DNA from 4 places in the Paenibacillus sp. FJAT-27812 genome. Region 4 is predicted to be linked to each of the others. Evidence: riboswitches for the same ligand, from Rfam matches in the RefSeq annotation. Region 4 holds a riboswitch; each other region holds the start of a gene.

Region 1 (5,785 bases), 1.8 Mb from region 4:
GAGGGAAGAACTGAGCAAAACCAATCAGCTTCTGCTGACTGTTGAGAACTGCCGCATATTGCGCTGTACGAAGGACGGGATCGCCAAATTCGATTCCGTCTTTTTTCATTTGCTCCCAGGATGGCCAATTATAAATATCGTATGGCGCTTCATAAATCCAGCTGCATATCTCTTCGGCGTGATTCGTTTCGAGCGGGCGTATGGTCATTTCAAGTGGATCTCGTTTATAATGAATGGAGCTTTGTTTATTCGTCATAGGGTTGTCGCCTCCGATCGAGAAATTCGCTTAAAGATAAGAATGAATGAAACAAATTTATTATAGCAGATCGACGCAGCTTGAACGTGCGTATATAAGGAGAACCATAAGCATGAAGAAGTTACTTTGGCTTGGCTGCTTGTCCTACTTAATTATTGGCGTTGCCCATGTCGTGGGCGGGACTATTTTGGAACAGCTCATCGCTCATTATGGCTTAACCTATAAAGACGGCGGGCAATGGATCATGAATCAATTTCTTGGATTTCTGGTCGGTGTGCTGCTCGCGCCGTCCATCACGACCAGAATCGGGAAAAGGGGCGCTGTACTGCTCGCAATCGGTATATTGACCCTTAGCGAGGCGGCTTACAGCCTCTTGCTTCCTTGGGGGTGGATGCTCGCGATTGCTCCGTTTGCAGGCGTTGGCTTCGGTATGACGGAGGCTGTAGTGGGTGCGATGATCATCGACCTGGCTAAGAACGGCAAAGCCTCTGCCATGAGCCGGCTGGAAACCTTTTTTGGCGTCGGTGCGCTGTTGATTCCGATGGCGGCCGCTTACTTGATTCAGCAGCATGTATGGCAGATTTCCTTCCCTATATTAGCTGCGATGGCGGGCATCACATTTGTTCTGTGGCTGACCATGTCGTTCGGAGAGCTGGATGATCAGCTAGCCTATAACCCGCGAACGACGCCTGCGGCAGGGGATACGAACGATGCTGCAAATTCGGTTGCTGCGGCTTCAGAATCATCTGCTTTTTTTGGTTATCCGCGCAAAGCGCTTCCGTTTCTGCTGTTATCAGCGTTGTTTTTTATGATTTATGTCGGGATGGAGATGAGCTTCTCCAACTATTTGCCATCGATTCTAGTCGTCCGCTCAGATGTAGGAGAATCCAGTGCAGCCGCCGCGCTCAGCCTGTTCTGGGGAACGATGGTGCTTGGCCGCCTATTTGCGGGCGTGCTGGCCGATCGTATGGGATACTCGCGTTATCTGCTTATCGCTACGCTGGGAGCATCGGTTGTTTTTGTGTTTATGGCGATCATGGGACAGCTCAGCTGGATGCTGGCTTTAGTCGCGCTAAGCGGCCTGTTCTTCTCCGGCATCTTCGGCATCGCGCTTGTGTATGCCAATGAGCTCATTCCGGGAATGACCGAGCGGACAACAAGCTTGCTGGTCGCATGCGGCGGGCTTGGCGGGGCTATTTTTCCGAGAGTGACGGGCTGGTTTATGGATCAGTTTAACGTCCAGTCCACGCTTTGGTATATAAGCATTCTGGTTTTGTTGATGCTGCTTCTGCTCACGGCAATGCTCGTACTGGGAAGAAGAGAGGCGCAGCGCGCAGTTCGTTAATTTATCCTTTAAAAATATAAAAAAGCCTCCACGTTCGCTGTTTCAAAGCGGCGGTGGAGGTTTATTTATTGTTACATACAGAAAAAGGAAGGCTTAGCCGCATTCCTAACGGAACCTGAATCGGATAGATCAAGCGCCAGCTATTTGAGGATAGTCTTGTACACTTCAATGGCCCGCGCGCGCGACGCTTTTAGATCCACGATAGCGCCGCTTTGCGGCTGATGGATCTCCTTGTCCGATAGATGGGCGAGGTGAGGGAGCCAGCGCCGGATATAGCTGCCGCTGGGATCATGGGTGCGCGACTGCGTCTCGGGATTCATGATGCGGAAGTAAGGCGCTGCATCATAGCCGAGCGAAGAGCACCACAGCCAGCCCCCGCGGTTAAGCGTATTGTCATAATCGCTTAAGTGAAGACGGAAGTACTGCTCCCCGAGCGTGAACGGGCACAGCAGGTTTTTCGTTAAAAACATAGCTGTCACCATTCGAAGCCGATTGGGCAGCTCTCCCGTGCGGTTCAGCTGCGTCATGGCTGCGTCGATGATCGGGATGCCGGTGGCAGCCGTAGACCAAGCTTCCAGATGGGCATCCGACAACGGGGACAAATCCACCAACTGCTCGTAACGGAAAAAATCTTCGTGGTACATGGCTTGGTACAAGTAGAAATCACGCCATGCAAGCTGGCGGATCCATGCCTCGGCGCCGGGCAGGCCCTGCGTCAGCTCGTACGACTGCCGTGCTGAGATGGCGCCGGTGTTCAAGAAGCGAGCGAGCCTGCTTGTATGTTCCTCAGCGTAAAGGTCACGGCTATCTGCATAGGAGGCAAGGCGCTCGCGTATAAATCGGTCCAGCTTGGCCGATGATTTCTGCGAGCCTTCAACCTTGGTGCCGCCAAGCGCATGGGAAATGGATTCCGGCAGCGCGAATTGCTGAGCGACCACGCTGTTTATTTCACTTAAGGTCGAGAGCTCCTCAATCGTCGTCTCGCCCATCGGGCTGTAGTGCTGAAGCATATAGCTGCTCCACATGCGATAGAAGGGCGTAAATACCTTGTAAGGTTCTTCTAAACGCCGAGCAAACGAAGGAAATGCTTCCAAATCGGCAAGCGGTGCGTCAGCAATCGGCATCCAGCGGCGGTCTAAGCCGCGGACAGTCCGCTGAAGCCGTTCATCTCGCTGCCGGGAGTATGGCGTATAGTCGGCATGGACGATGACCTCATCTATCGGATGCGCTTCTAGGAGCGCTTCGGTAATCAGAGCGGGATCGCCATGCAGCACATGCAGCTCCTTCCCCGCTTTTGAATAGCTGTGGAGCAGGGAGGCGGCTTGCGCCATGAAATTACGGCCGCTGTGGCTGCTTAGCCTGCCGCCGTCCGTTAAAACAGGATCTATGATTAGCAAATGAATGCCCTGCGTGTCTTTTTTGCTCAAATAATCAAATGCGCGCAAATCTTCCGTGCGCAAATCCTTGCGATGAATAAACAAATACATATGAGACTGCTCCTTTCCTATTGCGGCGGAATAACAGCAAAGCCGCAGGTCATTTGTCGCTTGAGGACAAACAACTGCGGCTTTGCTGAATGAGCCTACCCTGCAACTCTCGAAAACGAGAGGGATTAGGTTACTCTATTGTCCGTCGGCATATGCCTGGAAAGAATCCGCATCCATGACACGACGTGCAGTTACAAAACGATTTTCATAATAAGAGGAGTTAAGTTTGTCTGTCACAACGCCTCTGCTAGAAGACGAATGCGCGAACTTGCCATCTCCTATGTAAATGCCAACGTGGGATACCGTGCTGTTGTTTCCGCCGACAGTGTCGAAGAATACAAGGTCTCCCGGAATAAGGTCCTCTTTAGCAACCTTTTCTCCCGCTTTTGCTTGCGAACCGGATGTGCGTGGAAGCTCGATGCCCATTTTTTCGAACACATAGCTCGTAAAGCCGGAGCAATCAAAGCCTTTCGACGACGTTCCGCCGCTTTTGTACGGAGTACCAATAAGATCATTGATGAAGCCGTTTAGTTTTGAGTCTGCGAAAGCGCTCCCAGCCTGGAAAGCGAGTACGAGAACGAGACCCAGTAGTAATGCGGTAACCTTTTTCAATTGTGAAACTCCTTCCAATGCCGACGAGGTTAGCTGTGGGGTTCGGTTGAAGGCTCCCTATGACTCCTCAGGCGCTGACAAAATGTCAGACGTCGGAATCAATTCACCCAGAGTGGTTCCCCCGTTTTCCAATAGGAAATTAGGCCGTTTTTTATTGCTCTTGAGAATTATTCGATTATTTTCATTGATCTCCTGCCTTTACTGACTATTTCTAATAATTCTCATGTAACCTTTTGACTATTTGATTCGTTTAACCGTTTTTTGTGTAATATAAACGCTCATTAGTAGTTCTTTTTAACTAAATGCAAGGACTCAATTTCATTAATTATGTGGATGGCGCGTAAAATATACCGATTTGTCCCCTTGGTATCATGGCTTTTAGACTAGTGAAAGGGCAAAAAAACGGCGGTGCAGCAGTATTTTGCGAACGAATATTAAAAAACTCTCATGTAGGCAAATTACGATTTGCGAAAAGAAAAATAGGAGCCGTCCTCCAAGATGTGCAATCTTGAAAGACGACTCCTTCTATATAAGGACGTGCTATTATTTTGCGGTAATGATTTTTTCGGAGATCAGCTGTGCGTCCTCGTTCTTTTGCTCCATCCAGAACCGCAGCTTGTATTTGCCTGCGAATTTAAAGTCATAGGAGACAAGCTTCGAGCTGAACCAGAACGTATCCTTTTCGACGAATTCCTTGAAATCATCATCGGACTGGCTTCGGCCGTCAATGGTTGTTTCTTTATCATTCGGATCAACGATAGTGACCTTGAATTCAGAGATGGCAACGTTTAAATTATCGATTTGAGCTTGCACCAAAAATTTCTGAACCGTCCCTTTGTCCACCTGTCCGAACATCGTGCGCTTCTCATTCATCAAAAACATATGTACGTTAGGCTTCTGGATAACCAGCTTCTTCTCGCTGCCCTTCCACTGCGTAAAAGCCTGCAGGGAATCGCTTAGCGCGCGAATATTGATATACACCTTATCATCAACTAATAAACCGTCTTCTATGGTTTGCTTATTATTAAAAAGCAGCGTTACTTTTTGAAACAATTTGTCGGCTGCAACCAATGAACCGCCCGATAAGAGCAATACCATGGACAATAAAATCAGTTTTTTACGCATCATTTATGTGTATCCCCCATTGTTCATTTACTTTCATTTATATATACAGAAATACCATGATTTAGTTGCGGTCTATTTCGAAATAAAAAAGCCTTCGCATCCACAACGGCTTGTGGATGCGAAGGCTTCTTCACGTTAGGTTTGTTTCGTCTGCAGATAATCGTACTGCGCCGCTATGGTCCATACCTTCATTAGTGTTTTGATAAGGTAATAGCCTTGGTGAAGGATCAAGGCGAACAAGCCTGCCCATACCATCGATATGCTGGTAACCACAAGCCCGGCGGCGGCTCCAATTCCCCACATGATGAGTGAGATGGCTGCGTAGGAGAGGAAGTTGCGGAGAGCCTTCCATAAGGACCGGAAGACGCCTTCGCCTGATGTGGCGCCGATTTGCATGGCTAGAAACAGCAGATGCAGCACCGTACCCCACAGCAGCCATAGCCCGGCGCCAGGAAGCACCGTTCCAAGCAGGTCTGGAATGGAGCTGCTCTGCAGCAGCGCATCGAGACCGCGCGGGAGCAGCCACCATGCAGGAGCCAGCGATAAGACGCTTTCTATCCAGTAGAGCAGGACAACGGGCTTCCAGTTTTTGCGAATGCCTTCTAGAAACCGCGTTCCTCCGGCCAATCTTGTCTGATTCATCGAGTAGAACAATCCGGCGTTGAACAAGGGTGTAAGCAGCATTCTCAGGAGCATAAGGCTGCCAAGCGTCCATACGTACGGAGTAATCAGATCGGTTTTGAACAGCTGGAACTGGGCTTCAGTCAGGAAGAGATGGGCAGCGGCCTCAGAGGGATAGGCGCTCGGATATCGCCGCAGCAGCGGCGTTACGACCGAATCAATGAAGCGGTAGAGGAAAAACCCCCACAGCAGCTGATATAAGAATAATAAAATAACGAGATAGAAGTGCTTAACCGCGAGTTGCCAGCCTTGCTTCACATGTATCTTCATCGTTAATCG
Region 2 (5,785 bases), 1.1 Mb from region 4:
TATGATTTGACCATGTATGTTGCAGGCTTACTGTCCAAATTAAATCCAGAGATGGTTTTCTGTTACGTGACTGCCGGGGGAACGGATCGAACGGAACAAGGGAGAAGCATGTGGGCCCGGGTGAAGGGAAAAACGGAAAACCACCTGCTGCAGCTGCCTTTCAAAAGCGCATATATGTTCCGTCCCGGCTACATTCATCCGACTAAAGGCTTGAAAAATGCCCATCGTTTTTATGGTGCATTTACGTGGTTGTACCCCGTCCTGCGCCGGCTTATTCCAAGGCATGTCATCACACTCAGCGAGCTTGGCAGAGCAATGATCCACATCGTGAGCAGAGGATATGAAACTTCCATCTTGGAGAGCAGGGATATGGCTAAGGTTGCTCAAAAATAAAGCGATTTTAAGGGACCGGCTGTTCCTGCCCGCAGCGAAGCCGCTCGATTCGATAGTCATAGTTGTATTTGCACAGCTGGAGCAAATCGAATTTTAGCCCGCGCTTCGGCTGTGTAATGGTGAGCAGCTTTTTCGTTTTTCCTCTAATGGCTGCACGCACAAGCTTCTGGTCATTTATGACGTTCACAATCAATTCATCAGGGCTATTCTCGGCGTAACGCGTCATAATGAACTGGTCATAAGCTGTTTCTACATCCGCAGATTTAAGTTCCAACATTTGAAAATCCCGCAGCATGCCTTCTTGAACCTTAGCTACCAGCACATGCGTTTCCCCGAAGTAAAGCACATCTTGATCGATGGCCGCCTCACGATCGACGATTTGCTTGTCAGATGCCTGCTCCAGATTGCGAATGCTTAGCAGCATCTGCTGCGCCTTCTCAAACTCCATTTTTGCCGCATAAGCCTCCATCTTCGCATAAAGCGTTTCGATCAAGCCTTGCCCACGATTAGCGAGAAGCTCGGACGCCTGCCTGGTATGCTCCAAATATTCACTTTTGGAAATTTTGCCTTCACAGACCCCGCTGCATTTGCCGATATGGTACAGCAGGCATACCTGCTTGGGCATCGTTTTGCAGGTGCGGAGGCCGTAATGCTCCGTTACGAATTCGAGCAAAGCGTCGCGAAAGCGGGCACTTTTGAAGGGACCCAGACGATGCAAGGGAAGGGAAGCGGAAGCAGCGGCGGTCTGACTTCGTTTCCGATTACGGTAATAAACATCGAGCCGAGGCAGGGGGTCTGCTGTAAGCTGCAAATAAGCATAGCCGCTATTGTCTTTTTTTAACGCACGATTATAGGGTGGCTTATGTATTTTGATTAAATTGTTTTCAAGCAGCAGGCTCTCTGATTCGTTATTTACAAGCACAACCTCAATCGATGATATTTCATCAACGAGCTGGGTTATTTTTCTAAGCGTATGATTTTTAGTAAAATAAGAGCGCAGCCTGCTCCGCAAATTTTTGGACTTGCCGACATAGAGAATACGGCCGTCAGCATCTTTCATGAGATAACAGCCAGGGCTTTGCGGGTAATCGCTGGCTTTGAATAAGAACGACATGATTCGCCATCCTCCTAATCGTATGCTATAGAATGAACCATCATGGGCACTATTCGACACCTCCGGGGACAAACCCTTGTTTTATTTTAGCTCCAAAGCAAAAAGAGACCGACCAGATTGATGGCCGACCTCCTCAAAGAAGCAAATAAATGGTGGATTGAATCAGGCTTGGCTCACTTCTTGCGCTGTAGTTATCATCCATTTGATTCCGAATTTATCTTCGATTTCACCGTATAATGAACCCCAAAATACCGGCTCCAACGGTTGGCTAATATGGCCGCCTGCTGCTAAATTGTCGAAGGCTTGCCGTGCTTCAGATTCCGTTTTGAACTCAAGTGCCAGATGAACGTTGTTTCCTCTAACTAGCGGCTCAAATACGGAATCCGACATGAAGAAATTAACGCCTCCAGCCCGTACACAGAGATGCAAAACCTTGTCCTTCAGCTCATCGCTGGCGTTTGACAATTGCCCGTGCGTCATCAGAGACTGGATCTCACCGCCTAATGCCTGGATATAAAACTCGGCTTGCGCTCTAGCATCCTCCGACTTGATAAAGGTTGTATATTTAGCCATTGTACTACATCCTTTCCTCCGCATATTGAGAAGTTATCCTTCTTTCATATTATCATACCGAACTGACCTAGGTTTCTTACGGATTGCTATGTTGAACGGGTAATTGCTATTGAGATAGAGAGCATAAGAGCGATACGAAAAGATTGTATGGGATGTAAGCGTTTAAATGGATTCATATAGCGGGATTTGAAATCAATTCGATTATTTATGTTCCTTTACAATATTTTTTGGAAGGAGTATGATTCAAAACGAGATCAATCACGATATCTTGTATAGCATATAAACCTTAATCGCTGAGTTCTGAAAAAGAAGCGGGGAAACCATAGAGTGCTGATCATACGATCTAATCTCAGGGGTGAATAACTTCATTTACGAAGTTTAGGGCGACTTTTGCGCCCGAATCCGTCAGCTAACCTCGTAAGCGTCCAGAAGAGGAATTATTCGCGTGCCTACCGATATTTTTTGGAGAAGCCGTGGGAAAGTCCTTACTTTCCTGCGGCTTTTTTTGTCCATTTTAGGATTGGCCTTCTGTTAGAGCGTTGGATGAAAAGGGTGCATAACAAATGAACATGCGAACATGCTAAAGGGAGAATGTACTCCAAGGACGTAAAGATTATCATCCAATGAATTGAAATGGGGCATCTTCATGGTTAGCAGATTTAAACGGTTATTAATCGGACGCCCGATGAAAAGCGCGGAAATTGAAGGCGAGAAGCTAAGCAAGCTTAAGGCGTTAGCTGTATTATCCTCCGATGCGCTGTCATCGGTTGCCTATGGTACAGAGCAGATTTTGATCGTGTTAATGGCTGTCGGATTTGCGGCAGTGTGGTATTCGATTCCGATCTCGCTGGCTGTGCTCGGTCTATTATTAGTTTTAATTTTATCGTATCGCCAAACGATATTTTCTTACCCGACAGGCGGCGGTGCCTATATCGTTGCCAAAGACAATTTAGGCGTCTCGACTGGTTTGCTGGCGGGCGGCTCGCTGCTTGTTGATTATATTCTGACTGTCGCTGTCAGCACGTCGGCTGGAACGGATGCCATTACCTCGGCCTTCCCATCGCTTCATGATCATAGAGTCAGCATTGCGTTAGTGATGATTCTGGTGCTGACGATTATCAATTTGCGGGGAATTACGGAATCCGCTTCCGTCCTCGCCATGCCTGTCTATTTGTTTGTAATCGCAATATTTGTGCTTATTATTTCCGGAATGATCAAATATGCAGCAGGCGGCATTCATGCGGCTGTGCCGGAGATGGGCTCGGCGGTCTTGAATATTAGTTTGTTTTTGTTGTTAAAAGCGTTCAGCTCCGGCTGCTCAGCGCTTACTGGCGTTGAAGCGATGTCGAATGCGATTCCTAACTTTAAACAGCCTGCTGACCGGAATGCGGCAAAGACGCTTATTATGATGGGGACTATTCTTGGCGCAATGTTTATCGGCATTAGTTTGCTAGCCTACTGGTATGGCATTGTCCCGAGCGAGAAAGAAACGGTCGTATCGCAAATCGCCAATGCCACATTCGGCAGAGGAGTCATTTATTACGGGATACAGGCAGTAACCGCTCTGATTTTATTTCTCGCAGCCAATACGGCTTACGCCGCATTCCCGCTGCTTGCCTTTATGCTGGCTAAAGATAAATATATGCCAAATATGTTTATGGCTCGCGGGGYTCGTTTGGGATTTTCAAACGGCATTATCATTTTAGGAATCCTATCCGCACTCCTTGTTATAACCTTTCATGGCAATACCGAAAATTTAATTCCGCTTTATGCGGTAGGCGTGTTTATTCCGTTCACCCTATCCCAGCTTGGGATGATGGTAAGATGGTTGAAGTTGAAGCCAAAAGGCTGGCTATCGCGGTTTGTTATTAACACGATTGGAATGCTGACGACGCTTGCGATCACATTGATCTTCATCATTACGAAGTTTAGCCACGTTTGGATGGTGTTTATTTTCCTGCCGATCGTCATCTTTATTTTCTATGGTATCCACCGTCATTACCGGAATATGGCTGATGAGCTGCGGATCAATATGGCAAATGATAAGCCGGTCATAAAAGGCAGTACGATTGTTGTTCCCGTAGCGGGCATAACACGTGTCGTTAATCACTCGCTCAGCTATGCCAAATCGCTAACCGATAACGTGGTTGCCGTATATGTGGGCTTCGATGACGAAGACATTGAACGCATGGAGAAGAAGTGGGAGGAATGGAACCCTGGCGTTCGGCTCATTGTGCTTCGTTCCAGCTATCGGAGCATCATTAGGCCGCTAATGCGGTTTATTGATACGATTGAATGGAAAACGGGAGAGACCGATCATATTACGATTCTCATTCCACAATTTATTACGAAGCATTGGTGGCATTATTTTCTGCACAACCAGACAAGTTTAATGCTCCGCGCCTATCTGTTTACGCAAAAAGATGTGGTCATAGCGACGGTTCCGTATCATCTTCAAAAATAGCTCATAAAAAAAGCCCTTCATTATCGCGAAGATAATGGAGGGCTTTTTGGCTTTTGCTAGAAGTTGCGTTGACCTAATTGTTGTTCTGCGATTTGCACCAATTTTTTTGTAATATATCCACCAATCGAACCTGCATCACGAGTGGATAAATTGCCGTTGTATCCATCTTGCGAGAACGGAACGCCCAGTTGTTGTGCTGCTTCCGTTTTCATTTGTGCAAGTGCTGCCTTTGCTTGCGGTACTACTAATGTGTTTGAATTTCTTCTGCTCATGTTAGTTCACTCCTTCGTTGGATGTAAGGTTATTATGTCGAGTCATTTGTAAATATATACAATCATGAAATTTTTTTTTTTGAAAAAAATAAATCGCTTTGAACCGTCTGAATTTTATAATGAACCATTTGAAATAACTGGTGGATTAATCCAGAAGCAGTGTGATATCCTTTATTAAGAACTATAAAACATTTATTAAGAACGGAGATAAAAGTGAATAATGGACAAGCTCCAGCTATGCTTATTACCGCTTTTATGCTTGCAGCCGCATTCGTTCTCCTTTTAACGCCAATTGCAATCATAACGGCTAAAAAGCTAGGCATTGTCGACCATCCGAATTCTTCTTTGAAAAGGCATAAGCAGCCTACCCCATATCTCGGCGGTTTATCGATTTTAATGGCAATCATTTTAACGCTAATCATACATCTGACTCTATTCGTACCATCGATAAATGCCGAGCATGCGGGATTGCTGCTTGGTCTATTGCTTATCGTATCATTAGGTTTATTTGATGATATGTACGGCATAAGTCCGCTTACGAAGCTTGCCTTTCAATGCTTGGCGACTGTCATCGTATGGACGCAAGGATTGGAATTTTTCATCCATCAAAACGCGCTTATAAATGGTATTTTCTTTTTCATCTGGATGATTGGCATTTCCAATGCTTTTAATTTGGTTGATATTATGGACGGGCTTGCTTCTGGCATTGGCGGGATTGCTGCTTTTTTCATTGCCCTGCTCATGTTTAGCAAGGGGGAGCTGTTTTATGGTTTGTTGCTGTGCGCGCTTGCAGGTGCATGCCTCGGCTTCCTCGTTTTTAATTTTAAACCGGCAAAAATATTTCTCGGAGATGCCGGGAGCTTAGCCATCGGATTTCTGCTTGCAAGCGCGGCAGTGAAATGGAGTGATGTGAGCGAGGGGAACGAGGTTTATGCGCCATTGCTTGTGCTAGGCATTCCTATATTTGAA
Region 3 (5,785 bases), 3.5 Mb from region 4:
AGCACATCGGTTGCCGTTGGTGCAATAATGATGCCCGATGGCTTGTTGATTGCGACGATGCTGCAGCCAAACCTGGCGCGCGGGTTCAGGTCATGCAGCGATTTGCCATTTAAGCACTGCGGGACGGCAAGCTCGGCAATCGTATATTCTTTGGATAGCTCTATATAGTCAAGCAGATTGGGAGAAACAAGCTGATGCGCAACACGGATACCCATATCCCGCTCCGGATACACGACACGGTCTACGCCGATCTTCTCAAGCACGCGGCCATGCAGCTCGCTCATCGCTTTCGCAACAACCTTCTTGACCCCTAAATCCTTAAGCAGGATGGTCGTTAAAATGCTTGCTTGAATGTCATCGCCAATGGCGACGACGCCGCAGTCAAAGTTGCGCACGCCAAGCGAACGAAGCGTTTCCTCGTCCGTACAGTCCGCAGATACCGCATAGGTCAGAACGCCGCTCATTTCCTGAACGGCCTCCTCGTCCTTATCGATGCCAAGCACCTCATTGCCTAGCTCGATGAGTTCTCTGCCTAAGCTTGAGCCAAACCTTCCTAAACCTATTATGACAAATTGTTTCTTCTTCATACCCACTTGCAGCTTCCCCTATCCAATCGTAATTTTGCCTTCAGGATGCCGGTACAATTCTTTTTCTGTGCGAGGCCCCAGCGCGTAAGCTAATGTCAATGGCCCAAGCCGTCCGGCAAACATCGTTAATGCAATGACTATTTTCCCTACTGTGCTGAGTTCCGGGGTGACGCCGATCGACAATCCTACCGTACCGAACGCAGAGGTTGCTTCAAATAATAATTTAATGAACGCCTGATCCTCTGTCATTGACAAGGTCATCGTCACAATAATAACTAAACCTAACGAGATTAATGTAATCGTCAGCGCCTTGAAAATTCTGTCTTTGCCAAGCCGGTGCCGGAACATGACAATATCCTCGCGACCGCGAATCATCGCAATAACCGCTCCGACCAGCGTCGTAAAGGTTGTGGTCTTGATGCCGCCGCCTGTCGAGCCCGGCGATGCGCCGATAAACATCAGGATGATCGTAAAAAACATCGTCGCTTGCCGCAAAGCCGTATAATCAAGCGTATTGGCTCCTGCCGTCCGCGGCGTGACCGACTGGAAGAAGGAGGATAAAATTTTGCCTCCCCAATCCAACGAGCCAAGCGTCTTCGTATTGGAAAATTCAAATATAAAAATCACGATAGTGCCTACTGCAATCAAGGCTCCCGTCATCGACAATACAACCTTGCTGTGCAGCGACAGCCTGCGGTTTTTGCGGTACTCCATCAGATCCGACATGACAACAAAACCCAATCCGCCGGTTATAATAAGCATCATTGCCGCTATATTAACAATGGGATCCGATACATACATCGTTAAGCTTCTATAGCCGCCAAAAATATCGAATCCCGCATTGTTGAACATAGAAACCGCATGGAATGCGCCAAAAAACAACGCTTTGCCAAAGGGCATATCGAACGCAAACCGGGAGGAGAATAACGTGAACCCCACAAATTCTATCGCAAGCGAATATACAATGACCCGTCTAATAAGCCGAACGATGCCTTCCATGCTCGATTGATTCATCGCTTCCTGCAGCAACAGCCTCTCTCGCAATGAAATTTTTTTGCGCAGCACTAGCGCAACCAGCGTGGCCATCGTCATAAAGCCAAGTCCGCCGAGCTGAAATAGACACATGAGAATGACCTGTCCGGGGACGGAGAAATATGTACCCGTATCTACGACAACCAGCCCCGTTACGCATGTCGCTGACGTCGCCGTGAACAGCGCATCGATGAACGGCAGCCTCTCGCCGCTTGCCGATGCAAATGGCATGGATAATAATACGGCACCTAGTAAAATAATAAGCGCAAATCCGCTAACCAATATGCGCGGCGGCGACCACTTGAGCACATTCCAATCTATCTTCATCCGCTACCTTCTTCTTTTGTTTTATCATAATTGCTTGTTTTTAAGCATAAAAAAAAGCACTGGAAACTCAAGTGCTCTGTGCGATGAGTCCTGTTCCAATACGCCTACGAGGTTAGCTGTCGGATTCGGGCCTGGACAGGCAGCCCTATTCGGCGGCAAGAGATCATGCTCCTCCGCTAAAATTCACCCCATGCCGCCAAATTTGAACCGCTTTTGCTTGCAGCTTGTTCCACTCATTTGACAACTTTATGGTTCCCCCGTTTTCCTTAGGAAATTCGGCTGTGCTATTCAATTTAGTATGACGTTAACGATTATAATCCCAAATCAGTCCCGATATAAAGGTGATAGATATGACAAAAGGGACGATATTTGCTCAAATTAGGGCAATGGAATGAAGCAGCAAGCTCCAAGCTTGCTGGACATCGTTATTTCGCTGTTTCTTGTGTGCAAGCGGTCATCTCCATTGGATAATTCAGGGATTAATATGTTAATGTATTGTCATAAGCTACTCATTATAAAGACAGTAGGGGTGAATCCATGATTGATTCTATCAAGCCTAACGAATGGAAACGTTTTTTATGGGCAGCGATTGCTTGCTTTATTATTTATGCAGCCGTAGACATCGCTCCCATGTTCGCATCCATCGCATCCGGCGAATTAAACACAAAGGTAATTGAGAAGTCGACCGCTGAGAGCCGCGCGGCCGCTTTCGCGGAGAAACAGACAGGACTGACGGTGAAATCGGCTAAAGCCGTCCACCAAACCGATAAAATCATGAACGGTTATTTATCCAAAAATAAACTGACCAAAACGTATGCTGACAAATACGACTCTAGTTTCCCGACAGATACGTTCCAAGTTGATTTGAAATTTATTGGCGGCGGCAGCGGCTTCGTTTACGTACATATGCAAAGCGAAAAAATTGTGGCATGGCGTTTTCTAATCGATGGCGAGGAGCTGTCGGACGCAGATAAAACGAAGGAAGCTATCGCTTTCCTAACGAATCAAAGCTTCAGCGGGGTTGAATTTCAAGGCAATCAAATATTGGACAACGGAGATTGGCAGGGCCAGCCAAAAACGGATTATGCCATTAAGGACGCAAAATTAACGATCCATATCGACGCGCGAACCGTTGATGGGCGCACGGTCATAACCAAATATAAGCCCGCCTTTGCCGCCCCGGATGATTATGTCAGCTATGTGAAAAATCAAGACAAAATAGCTGGTTTCCTTACCGGCTTCGGTTACTTGTTCATGAGTTTCGTTCTGTTCATCTTGGCGATCATCTATGCCGTTCTGTACCGGAAATTCACTTCCTTCAAATATGGAATCATATTGACCATCATTTACTTTATCACCTATATCATCATGAATCTGAATGTGCTTGACGGCATTCGGGCCTCGATGGGCGAGGCTGATATGGCCGGAGCGACTACGACGGTTACGGCTGTCGTAACGGTGCTGCTAACCATTCCAATGGCCGGCGCGATTTATATTTCATTAATCGCAGGCGATGGCTTATGGAAGGCACAGGGCCGCGCATTATGGCCGCGCTTCGGGCAAAAAGGCTATGGTGACCATGTATGGCGCAGCGTTGGCCTCGCCTATTTATTCGCGATTATTTTGTTCGCGCTGCAATCCGTCATCTTCATCGCTTTAAGGCTGACCATTGGCACCTGGGATACGTCGGACGCTACGCAGTCTCCTTACAACATGAGCATTTTATGGCTCATGCCAGTGCTTGCTTGGGCGGCTGCGATTTCGGAGGAAGCTGTCTTCCGCTTCTTCGGTATCGGATTATTCCGCAAATGGTTCAAAAATACGTTTGCCGCAGCGCTGCTTCCAACCTTCTTCTGGGCGCTCGGACACGTCATGTATCCGTTCTATCCGTCCTCGACAAGATTGATCGAGCTGATGATTATCGGGCTCATATTCAGCTTTATTTTCGTCCGATACGGCTTGATTACGTCCATGTTCACCCATGCGATCTTCAACAGCGTAGCGGTCGGATTATCGCTGCTGACGATTGGCACAGCGCCAAATATCATCTCGGCGATCTTCTTCTCGGTGCTGCCGGTGCTGATTGCCTTTGTTCTCAAATATTTGAGCCACAAAAAAGAGAAGAAGCCGTCTGTTACGACGACTCCTCCCCTAGAGCAGCTATAATTTGCGAAGCTAGTTTATCACCAATAGATAGGGGCCGAAAGTCTTCGACTGAGGCCTCTTTTATTTTTTTGATCGAGCCAAAATGTTTCAGCAGAAGCTTGCGTCGCTTCTCACCGATGCCCGGAATCGAGTCAAGCTTCGATTCGACCATAGACTTGCCGCGCTGCTCGCGGTGGAACGTTATCGCAAATCGATGCACCTCGTCTTGAATGCGCTGCAGCAAATAAAACTCTTGGCTGTCTCGCGGCAAAGGTACGATCTCGGCAGGATCACCCGTCATAAGCTGCGCCGTTTTGTGCTTCGCATCCTTCACGAGGCCGCATACCGGAATGAATAAACCAAGCTCATTCTCCAGCACATCAAGCGCCGCCGATATTTGTCCCTTGCCGCCATCGACTACGATCAAATCCGGAGCCGCCAGCTCCTCCTTGAGTACACGCTCATAACGGCGCCGGATGACCTCCCGCATCGTTTCATAGTCATCGGGACCTTTTACCGTTTTCACCTTGTATTTGCGGTATTCCTTGCGGTCTGGCTTGCCATCGGTGAAGACGACCATCGCGGAGACAGGATTCGTTCCTTGGATGTTCGAGTTATCGAAAGCTTCAATCCGCCGCACTTCCTCAAGACCAAGCCAGCCAGCCAATGATTCCGATGCTTTGACGCTGCGCTCCTCATCCCGCTCGATCAAACGGAACTTCTCGTCGAGCATCACCTTGGCGTTGTCCGTAGCCATCGTTACAACCTCGCTCTTGCGCCCGCGCTGCGGCATCAGCACCTTTACCTTGAGCCAGTTGTGGAGCGACGCGATAACGTCGTCCGCATGCGTAGAAGCTGCGTCATCCACATCGGCAATTCCTTCTGCCGCTCCGCCTTCTGCGAGCGACTGTTCCGGCGGCAGCGGCAGCAAAATTTGCTTCGGCAGCGCCGGATTATCGCTATAATACTGCGTCACGAACGTCATAAAGTCATCATAAGCTTCCCCGTAATAAGGGAAAGTCGTCCCATGCCGCTCGATAAGCTTGCCTTGGCGCATGTACAAGATCTGAACGCACATCCAGCCCTTATCAACGGCAAAGCCGAAAATATCGCGGTCAAGCGCATCCTGCATCGTAATCTTCTGCTTCTCCATGACCGCATCAATGGCAACCAGCTGATCGCGGAACTCCTTCGCCCGCTCGAATTCGAGCTTCTCCGCCGCTTCCTCCATTTTGCGCTGCAGCTCGATCTTCACGACATCCTGCCCGCCGTTTAGAAACCGCGATATTTCTTGGATCATCCGGTCATACTCGGACTGCTGCACGTCAAATTCACACGGCGCAATGCATTGACCGAGATGATAGTACAAGCACACCTTATCCGGCAGCGTCTTGCACTTTCTAAGCGGATAAAGCCTATCCAGCAGCTTCTTCGTCTGCTGAGCCGCGTAGGCGTTAGGGTAAGGGCCAAAATATTTGCCTTTGTCCTTTACGATCCGTCTGGTCACCTCTAGCTTCGGATGTTTCTCATTCGTTATTTTAATATAAGGAAAAGTTTTGTCATCCTTAAGCAGAACGTTATAACGCGGATGGTATTGTTTAATTAGGTTGCATTCTAAAATAAGTGCTTCCATATTGCTTGAGGTTACGATAAATTCGAAATCGCGAATTTCCGATACCAATCGCTGTGTCTTT
Region 4 (5,785 bases):
CGGGCATTGCAGAAGCTGAGGACATAGCAGGCAAAAAGCAAGACAGTCCAGAACCTAGTTGCTTGTTCTGGACTGTCTTTTTTTTGCAATAAAATCATTTAATCCAAAGAAACATAGGAGACAGAGCGTTGACGCAAAACAGATTCTTCAAGATCGCTGTTGTACGGAGACGAATCGGCGGAATGTGCGAGAACATGATTGACTGCAGAGGCGAATAGGTCGAGAATACGTCCGTCCTCATCCGTTTTGTCGTATTGGAAATGGTGAAGCGGCGGAAGAGGGACGCTGCCGATAAAGCTCTGAAGCAGATCGCTCCAACGTTCCAGGTCAATCGAATCCTCGGTATCGCTAGCAAACAGCTCGCTCCATCCGAATCCTTGATTGCTTGTTAAACGAAGGCAAATGCGATAGCCTGCAGAATCGACTGCGAGAGCAGGGATGACGAATAGCTCGATTCGTGTGACGGATAAAGAAGGGGTCTGTTCCGTGAAATGGTGCAGATGGTTTGCACAATTGGTCAACATGAATAAATCTCTCCTTTGCTCGCTTACGAGGTTAGCTGTCGGATTCGGGCTAGAGAGAATGCCCTACCAGGATTACAAGTCCCTGGATTCACCCCTTGCGGGACGTTAGTTAACGTTCGCGTTGGTTCCCCCGTTTTTTCAATCGAAAAATTCAGCGTTAATATTGTACTCTTCATTATATTCCTTAATTGCTTATCTGTAAATCTTTTGATTTAAAACAATGAAATGTATGAGATTGCTTGTTTGAATAAAACAGCCTCATCCCAGTCATGATTACGGAATGGACAAAATGAGTGAGTACCGACTAAGCCCGGTGCCGCGGCAGCAAATAAATGCACAAGGCGCTCGTCCTTAATCATGGAATTCCGCTGGAGCAGGGAGGGCGCGGCGAGAGGGAAGATGCCGATGAACCGAAGCAGCATGCTGCTCCATCTAGTCCAGTCGCATGGTTTTTCGGATCGTTTTATAAATAATTCACTCCAGCCCAAGCCTATGTCGCTCGTCACCTTGAGACAAATCCGGTAGCTGGAAGGCTCGGGCAAAACGGAGGGCAGAACAAACATTTCGATTCGTTTGATCATAATAGAGTCTGCAGGCTGCGCTGCTAGTTTTTCTGAAAAAATGTCTGCTTGCGTGGTCATTCAATAATCTCTCCTCAAATTCGCTTGCGAGGTTAGCTGCCGGATTCGGGCTAGAGAGACGCCCTACCGAAGCGAATTGGCTTCGGTTTCACCCCATGCGAACAAGCTGTTTTGCCGTCCGCGATTGGTTCCCCCGCTTTTTCAAATGAAAAATTCAGCGATAATAGTTAGCCTAAATCGGCTTGCCGTCTATAGTAAACCCGATTGTGATTATTGTAAAACAGTGGTATTTCGGGATTGGGCATCGTAAAGCCATTTTGCAAGATATACAATCATTTATGCAGTAAAAACAGCTTCATTCACCGAAAAACTCGTTCATCCTCTTCTAATCTCTCCTTTTGAAAAATCTGATAATTCGCACTGATAAACGGTGGTTGGGTGAATGACACTATTTTCGAAAATAGGAGTAAAGCGTAGAAATAGTGAGATATATCGAGATCGAATTCTATGTAAGCGCTGCGAAACGTTCTGCAGGGCTGAAATTAGCTAAATTCGCCAGCGGACTCTCTTTACAGTGTCAATAGCGAGGAGTAAGATTCGATACAGGATTTACTAATAAGTTTCGATTTACTGATCGCTGAGTTTCCGTGAATGCGGAAAACGGGGGAACCACTAAATAAGCTTTGCGCATGTTCGATGTGAGAGTCGAACGGCCGCAGAGCAGGGGTGAATCTTTGACAGGTGCCATGGACACCGGTCAAAGTAGGGCGACTCTCACCGCCCGAATCCGACAGCTAACCTCGTAAGCGTGGACTTGGAGAGGATTGATGAAACTTGTGATCGATTAAAGTCGACCACAGAGTGTCATAGGCCTCTGTGGTTTTTTACTGCCCAAAAACGGGGAAATTGCTAGAAAATGGTTAAAATTTACTGAATCCTGCACCAGCAGGAACGGGGGAACCAACGAAGCATAAGGCGTGTAAGCACGCTTGCTGCTTCATGGGGTGAATCGCTTGGCAGCAGCCAGGCGTAGGGCAACTCTCAGGCCCGAATCCGACAGCTAACCTCGTAAGTGTACTCGAGAGGGGCAACAGCCATCGCGCTTCCCGCGGCTTATTTTAGCTGCGGGGTATAAGAAGCCGCGGGATTGGTACCTCTTATCCCAAGGCTTCTTTTTTGTTGCTATTTTTGCCAAATGGAGGATACGGGTGTTGGTAGAAGAGCATATTATCGTTGCGGGGTTCAACGAATCTGGCAAATCATTTATACGGACGTTAATGTTTCATCAAATGAAATTTATCGTGTTGACAAATAGCAAGCAGGAGGAGAAGCTGCTTCGCAAGCAGGGGATCATGAACGTTCATTACATCAATACGAATGATCGCCAAAGCTGGCAGCCGCCGCATTATCCGATTCGTGAAGTGTTCATATTCGAGAGCAGCTTCGCGCTTAGCTGCCGCTTCGTCCATTGCTGCCGGATATGGACGGCCAAGCCGATCTACGTGATCACGCAGCAGTGGAATCCGCGGGCGATTTATAAAGGGCTGGGCGCAGACCATATCGTATATTCTCAAAACGGCGAAGTCGGTTTTCTATTAAGCCACAAATAATACAGGAGGAAAACAATATGCTAGATGTTTATATGATCGTCGCTTTGCTGGCTTGCTTCGGTTTATTTTACGGGTTTTTAGCTTGGTGCGGCAGCGTTGTCGACCAAACGGGGGGCGAAAGCCAATGATCATCGTAATGGCAATGGCCTTGTTTGTTTTCGTTTATCTCGTATATGCCTTAATTCATCCGGAAAAGTTTTAGTGGAGGAGGATTACCTACAATGGATATTTTGCAATTGCTGATCGTCATAGCGATTCTGATATTGCTAGTAAAACCGTTAGGCACCTATGTCTATCACGTGTTCTCGAATGAGCAAAATCGGTTAGACAAGGTGTTCGGAGGCTCTGAGCGGCTGATTTATAAAATTATTGGTTTAAAACGGCGCGAGGGCATGAGCTGGAAAATGTACGCCCTTAGCTTTATCGCAACCAATATTATATTGGTAGCTTTCAGTTATTTGATTCTGCGTTTGCAAAACGCGCTTCCGTTTAATCCAAATGGGATGGGAAGCATGGAGCCGACGCTTACCTTTAATACGGTCATCAGCTTTATCACAAATACGAACCTGCAGCATTACAGCGGAGAGAGCTCCCTATCGTATTTCTCTTCATGATGATGATGTTTACGTCAGCGGCAACGGGCTTCTCGGTGGCGATTGCCTTTGTCCGCGGCATTACAAGCAAAGGGAAAACGATCGGTAACTTCTTCGAGGATTTCGTCAAGGCACATACGCGGATCTTTCTTCCGGTATCCTTTGTTATTACGCTTGTGCTCGTGGCCCTTCATGTGCCGCAGACACTTGATCCAACCTTGACGGTCAAAACGTTAGAGGGCGCGATGCAGCAAATTGCAATCGGTCCTGTCGCTTCACTGGAATCGATCAAGCATTTGGGGACGAACGGCGGCGGATTTTTTGGCGTCAACTCGGCGCATCCCTTTGAAAATCCAAATCCTTTGACAAACGTCATCCAAATTTTATCGATGTGGGCATTGCCGGCATCACTGCCGTATGCGTTCGGCTTATTCGCCAAAAACAAAAAGCAGGGCTGGGTCGTATTCGCTGCGATGATGTGCCTGTTCCTCGTGTTCTTGAGCGTAGCGTACACGTCAGAGAAAACAGGCAATCCAGCGATGAGCGCGCTTGGCATCGATGCTTCGCAAGGCAGTATGGAAGGCAAGGAAGTAAGGTTCGGCATCGCGCAGTCCGCATTGTTCACTACGGTGACGGCAGCAGCAACGACCGGTACCGTTAACAATATGCATGATACGCTTACGCCGCTCGGCGGCCTGGTTCCGCTTGGCGAAATGATGCTGAATGTCGTCTTTGGCGGCAAGGGCGTCGGCCTCATCAACATGCTTATGTATGCGATACTCGCCGTTTTCATATGCGGGCTGATGGTTGGACGAACGCCGGAATTTTTGGGTAGAAAAATAGAGCCGCGGGAAATGAAGCTCATTGCGGTCGCTATTCTTACACATCCTTTCATTATATTAGTGCCTACAGCAATCGCCTTTATGACGGATCTGGGCAAGGGAGCCATCACGAATCCAGGCTTTCATGGCATAAGCCAAGTGCTGTATGAATTTACATCCTCGGCAGCGAACAATGGCTCCGGGTTTGAGGGATTAGGAGACAACACGTCCTTTTGGAATATGAGTACCGGGCTTGTTATGCTGTTCGGCCGTTATATTTCGATGATTGCGATGCTGGCCGTTGCGGGTTCGCTCGTACGCAAGCAGACTGTGCCGGAGACGATTGGCACGTTCCGCACCGATAATGGATTGTTTACCGGATTATTAATCGGCACTGTGCTTTTAATCGGTGCGCTAACCTTTTTGCCGGTCATCGTGCTTGGGCCGGTCGCAGAATTTTTAACACTCCGCTAACGAATGAGGTGAACGATAATGAATAGCAATCAGAAGAAGAAGCTGCTGTCAGCGGATGCCGTAAAACGCGCTGTGCTTGATAGCTTTGTCAAATTGAATCCAGCTGTCATGATGAAAAACCCGGTTATGTTTGTCGTCGAGGCAGGTACGGTTATCGTGCTGCTGATGGCGGTTTTCCCGGCTTACTTTGATTCGCAGGAGCGAATCGGCTTTAATCTAACCGTATTTTTCATTTTGCTGTTTACGCTGCTGTTCGCCAATTTTGCCGAGGCGATTGCAGAGGGCAGGGGCAAGGCGCAAGCAAATTCGCTCAAGAAGTCCAAGCAGGAAATGAGCGCGAACAAGCTGCTTGGCGACTCTGTAACCGTCGTTTCATCGACGGAGCTGCGCAAGGGCGATATCGTCATCGTCTCCCAAGGCGAGATGATTCCCGGCGACGGCGAAGTCATTGAAGGCTTGGCTTCGGTCGATGAATCAGCTATTACGGGGGAATCAGCTCCTGTTATTAAAGAAGCGGGCGGCGATTTCAGCTCCGTGACGGGCGGAACAAGGGTCGTTAGCGACCGGATTAAGGTTCGGATGACGAGCGAGCCCGGCGAGTCATTCATCGACCGGATGATTGCGCTCGTTGAAGGCGCAAAACGTCAAAAGACACCAAACGAAATCGCGCTCAATACGCTGCTGACGAGCTTGACGATTATCTTTTTGATCGTCGTCGTAACGCTGCAGCCTATCGCTAAATATTTGGATATCCAATTAGAAATACCTGTATTGATCGCGCTGCTTGTGTGCTTGATACCAACGACGATTGGCGGTCTGCTATCCGCAATCGGGATTGCGGGCATGGACCGGGTTACACAGTTCAACGTGCTGGCGATGTCAGGCAAAGCCGTTGAAGCGGCAGGCGATATTAACACGATGATTTTGGATAAAACAGGTACGATTACATTCGGCAACCGGATGGCAAGCGAGCTTGTTCCCGTCGCAGGCAGCAGCATACAGACGCTTTCGGAATGGGCCGCGATCAGCTCGCTTAAGGATGAAACGCCAGAAGGAAGATCCGTGCTCGAATGGATGAAAAAGCAAGGCTTGAGCTATGATGCATCGCTAGCCGAAGGCGGCGAGTTTATAGATTTTAAGGCAGAAACAAGGATGAGCGGCATCGATTTGACGGATGGACGC

Evidence for each region. Region 4 has a riboswitch for cyclic di-AMP ahead of ADU23_RS15715 (hypothetical protein). Riboswitches for the same ligand answer to the same signal wherever they lie in the genome.
Region 1: it holds a riboswitch for cyclic di-AMP, as region 4 does, so the genes downstream of both, ADU23_RS08210 (C40 family peptidase) here and ADU23_RS15715 (hypothetical protein) in region 4, are expected to answer to the same signal.
Region 2: it holds a riboswitch for cyclic di-AMP, as region 4 does, so the genes downstream of both, ADU23_RS19890 (APC family permease) here and ADU23_RS15715 (hypothetical protein) in region 4, are expected to answer to the same signal.
Region 3: it holds a riboswitch for cyclic di-AMP, as region 4 does, so the genes downstream of both, ADU23_RS00800 (TrkH family potassium uptake protein) here and ADU23_RS15715 (hypothetical protein) in region 4, are expected to answer to the same signal.

What each region holds. Positions count from the first base shown of each region.
Region 1 is NZ_LIGH01000001.1:1,925,132-1,930,916, reverse strand. Features, by position in the region: gene ADU23_RS08225 (GNAT family N-acetyltransferase) at 1-256, opposite strand, end outside; gene ADU23_RS08220 (MFS transporter) at 369-1,601, shown strand; gene ADU23_RS08215 (cryptochrome/photolyase family protein) at 1,742-3,088, opposite strand; gene ADU23_RS08210 (C40 family peptidase) at 3,224-3,700, opposite strand; cyclic di-AMP (ydaO/yuaA leader) riboswitch at 3,704-3,856, opposite strand; gene ADU23_RS08205 (hypothetical protein) at 4,244-4,828, opposite strand; gene ADU23_RS08200 (hypothetical protein) at 4,961-5,776, opposite strand.
Region 2 is NZ_LIGH01000001.1:4,799,215-4,804,999, forward strand. Features, by position in the region: gene ADU23_RS19875 (NAD-dependent epimerase/dehydratase family protein) at 1-393, shown strand, start outside; gene ADU23_RS19880 (GIY-YIG nuclease family protein) at 401-1,507, opposite strand; gene ADU23_RS19885 (VOC family protein) at 1,670-2,080, opposite strand; cyclic di-AMP (ydaO/yuaA leader) riboswitch at 2,362-2,519, shown strand; gene ADU23_RS19890 (APC family permease) at 2,727-4,544, shown strand; gene ADU23_RS19895 (alpha/beta-type small acid-soluble spore protein) at 4,601-4,816, opposite strand; gene ADU23_RS19900 (glycosyltransferase family 4 protein) at 5,030-5,785, shown strand, end outside.
Region 3 is NZ_LIGH01000001.1:179,752-185,536, forward strand. Features, by position in the region: gene ADU23_RS00795 (potassium channel family protein) at 1-587, opposite strand, end outside; gene ADU23_RS00800 (TrkH family potassium uptake protein) at 606-1,946, opposite strand; cyclic di-AMP (ydaO/yuaA leader) riboswitch at 2,033-2,237, opposite strand; gene ADU23_RS00805 (CPBP family intramembrane glutamic endopeptidase) at 2,484-4,112, shown strand; gene uvrC (excinuclease ABC subunit UvrC) at 4,081-5,785, opposite strand, start outside.
Region 4 is NZ_LIGH01000001.1:3,715,969-3,721,753, forward strand. Features, by position in the region: gene ADU23_RS15705 (hypothetical protein) at 99-524, opposite strand; cyclic di-AMP (ydaO/yuaA leader) riboswitch at 530-691, opposite strand; gene ADU23_RS15710 (hypothetical protein) at 737-1,165, opposite strand; cyclic di-AMP (ydaO/yuaA leader) riboswitch at 1,172-1,335, opposite strand; cyclic di-AMP (ydaO/yuaA leader) riboswitch at 1,731-1,929, shown strand; cyclic di-AMP (ydaO/yuaA leader) riboswitch at 2,024-2,195, shown strand; gene ADU23_RS15715 (hypothetical protein) at 2,314-2,715, shown strand; gene kdpF (K(+)-transporting ATPase subunit F) at 2,852-2,917, shown strand; partial or broken gene kdpA (potassium-transporting ATPase subunit KdpA) at 2,937-4,603, shown strand; gene kdpB (potassium-transporting ATPase subunit KdpB) at 4,622-5,785, shown strand, end outside.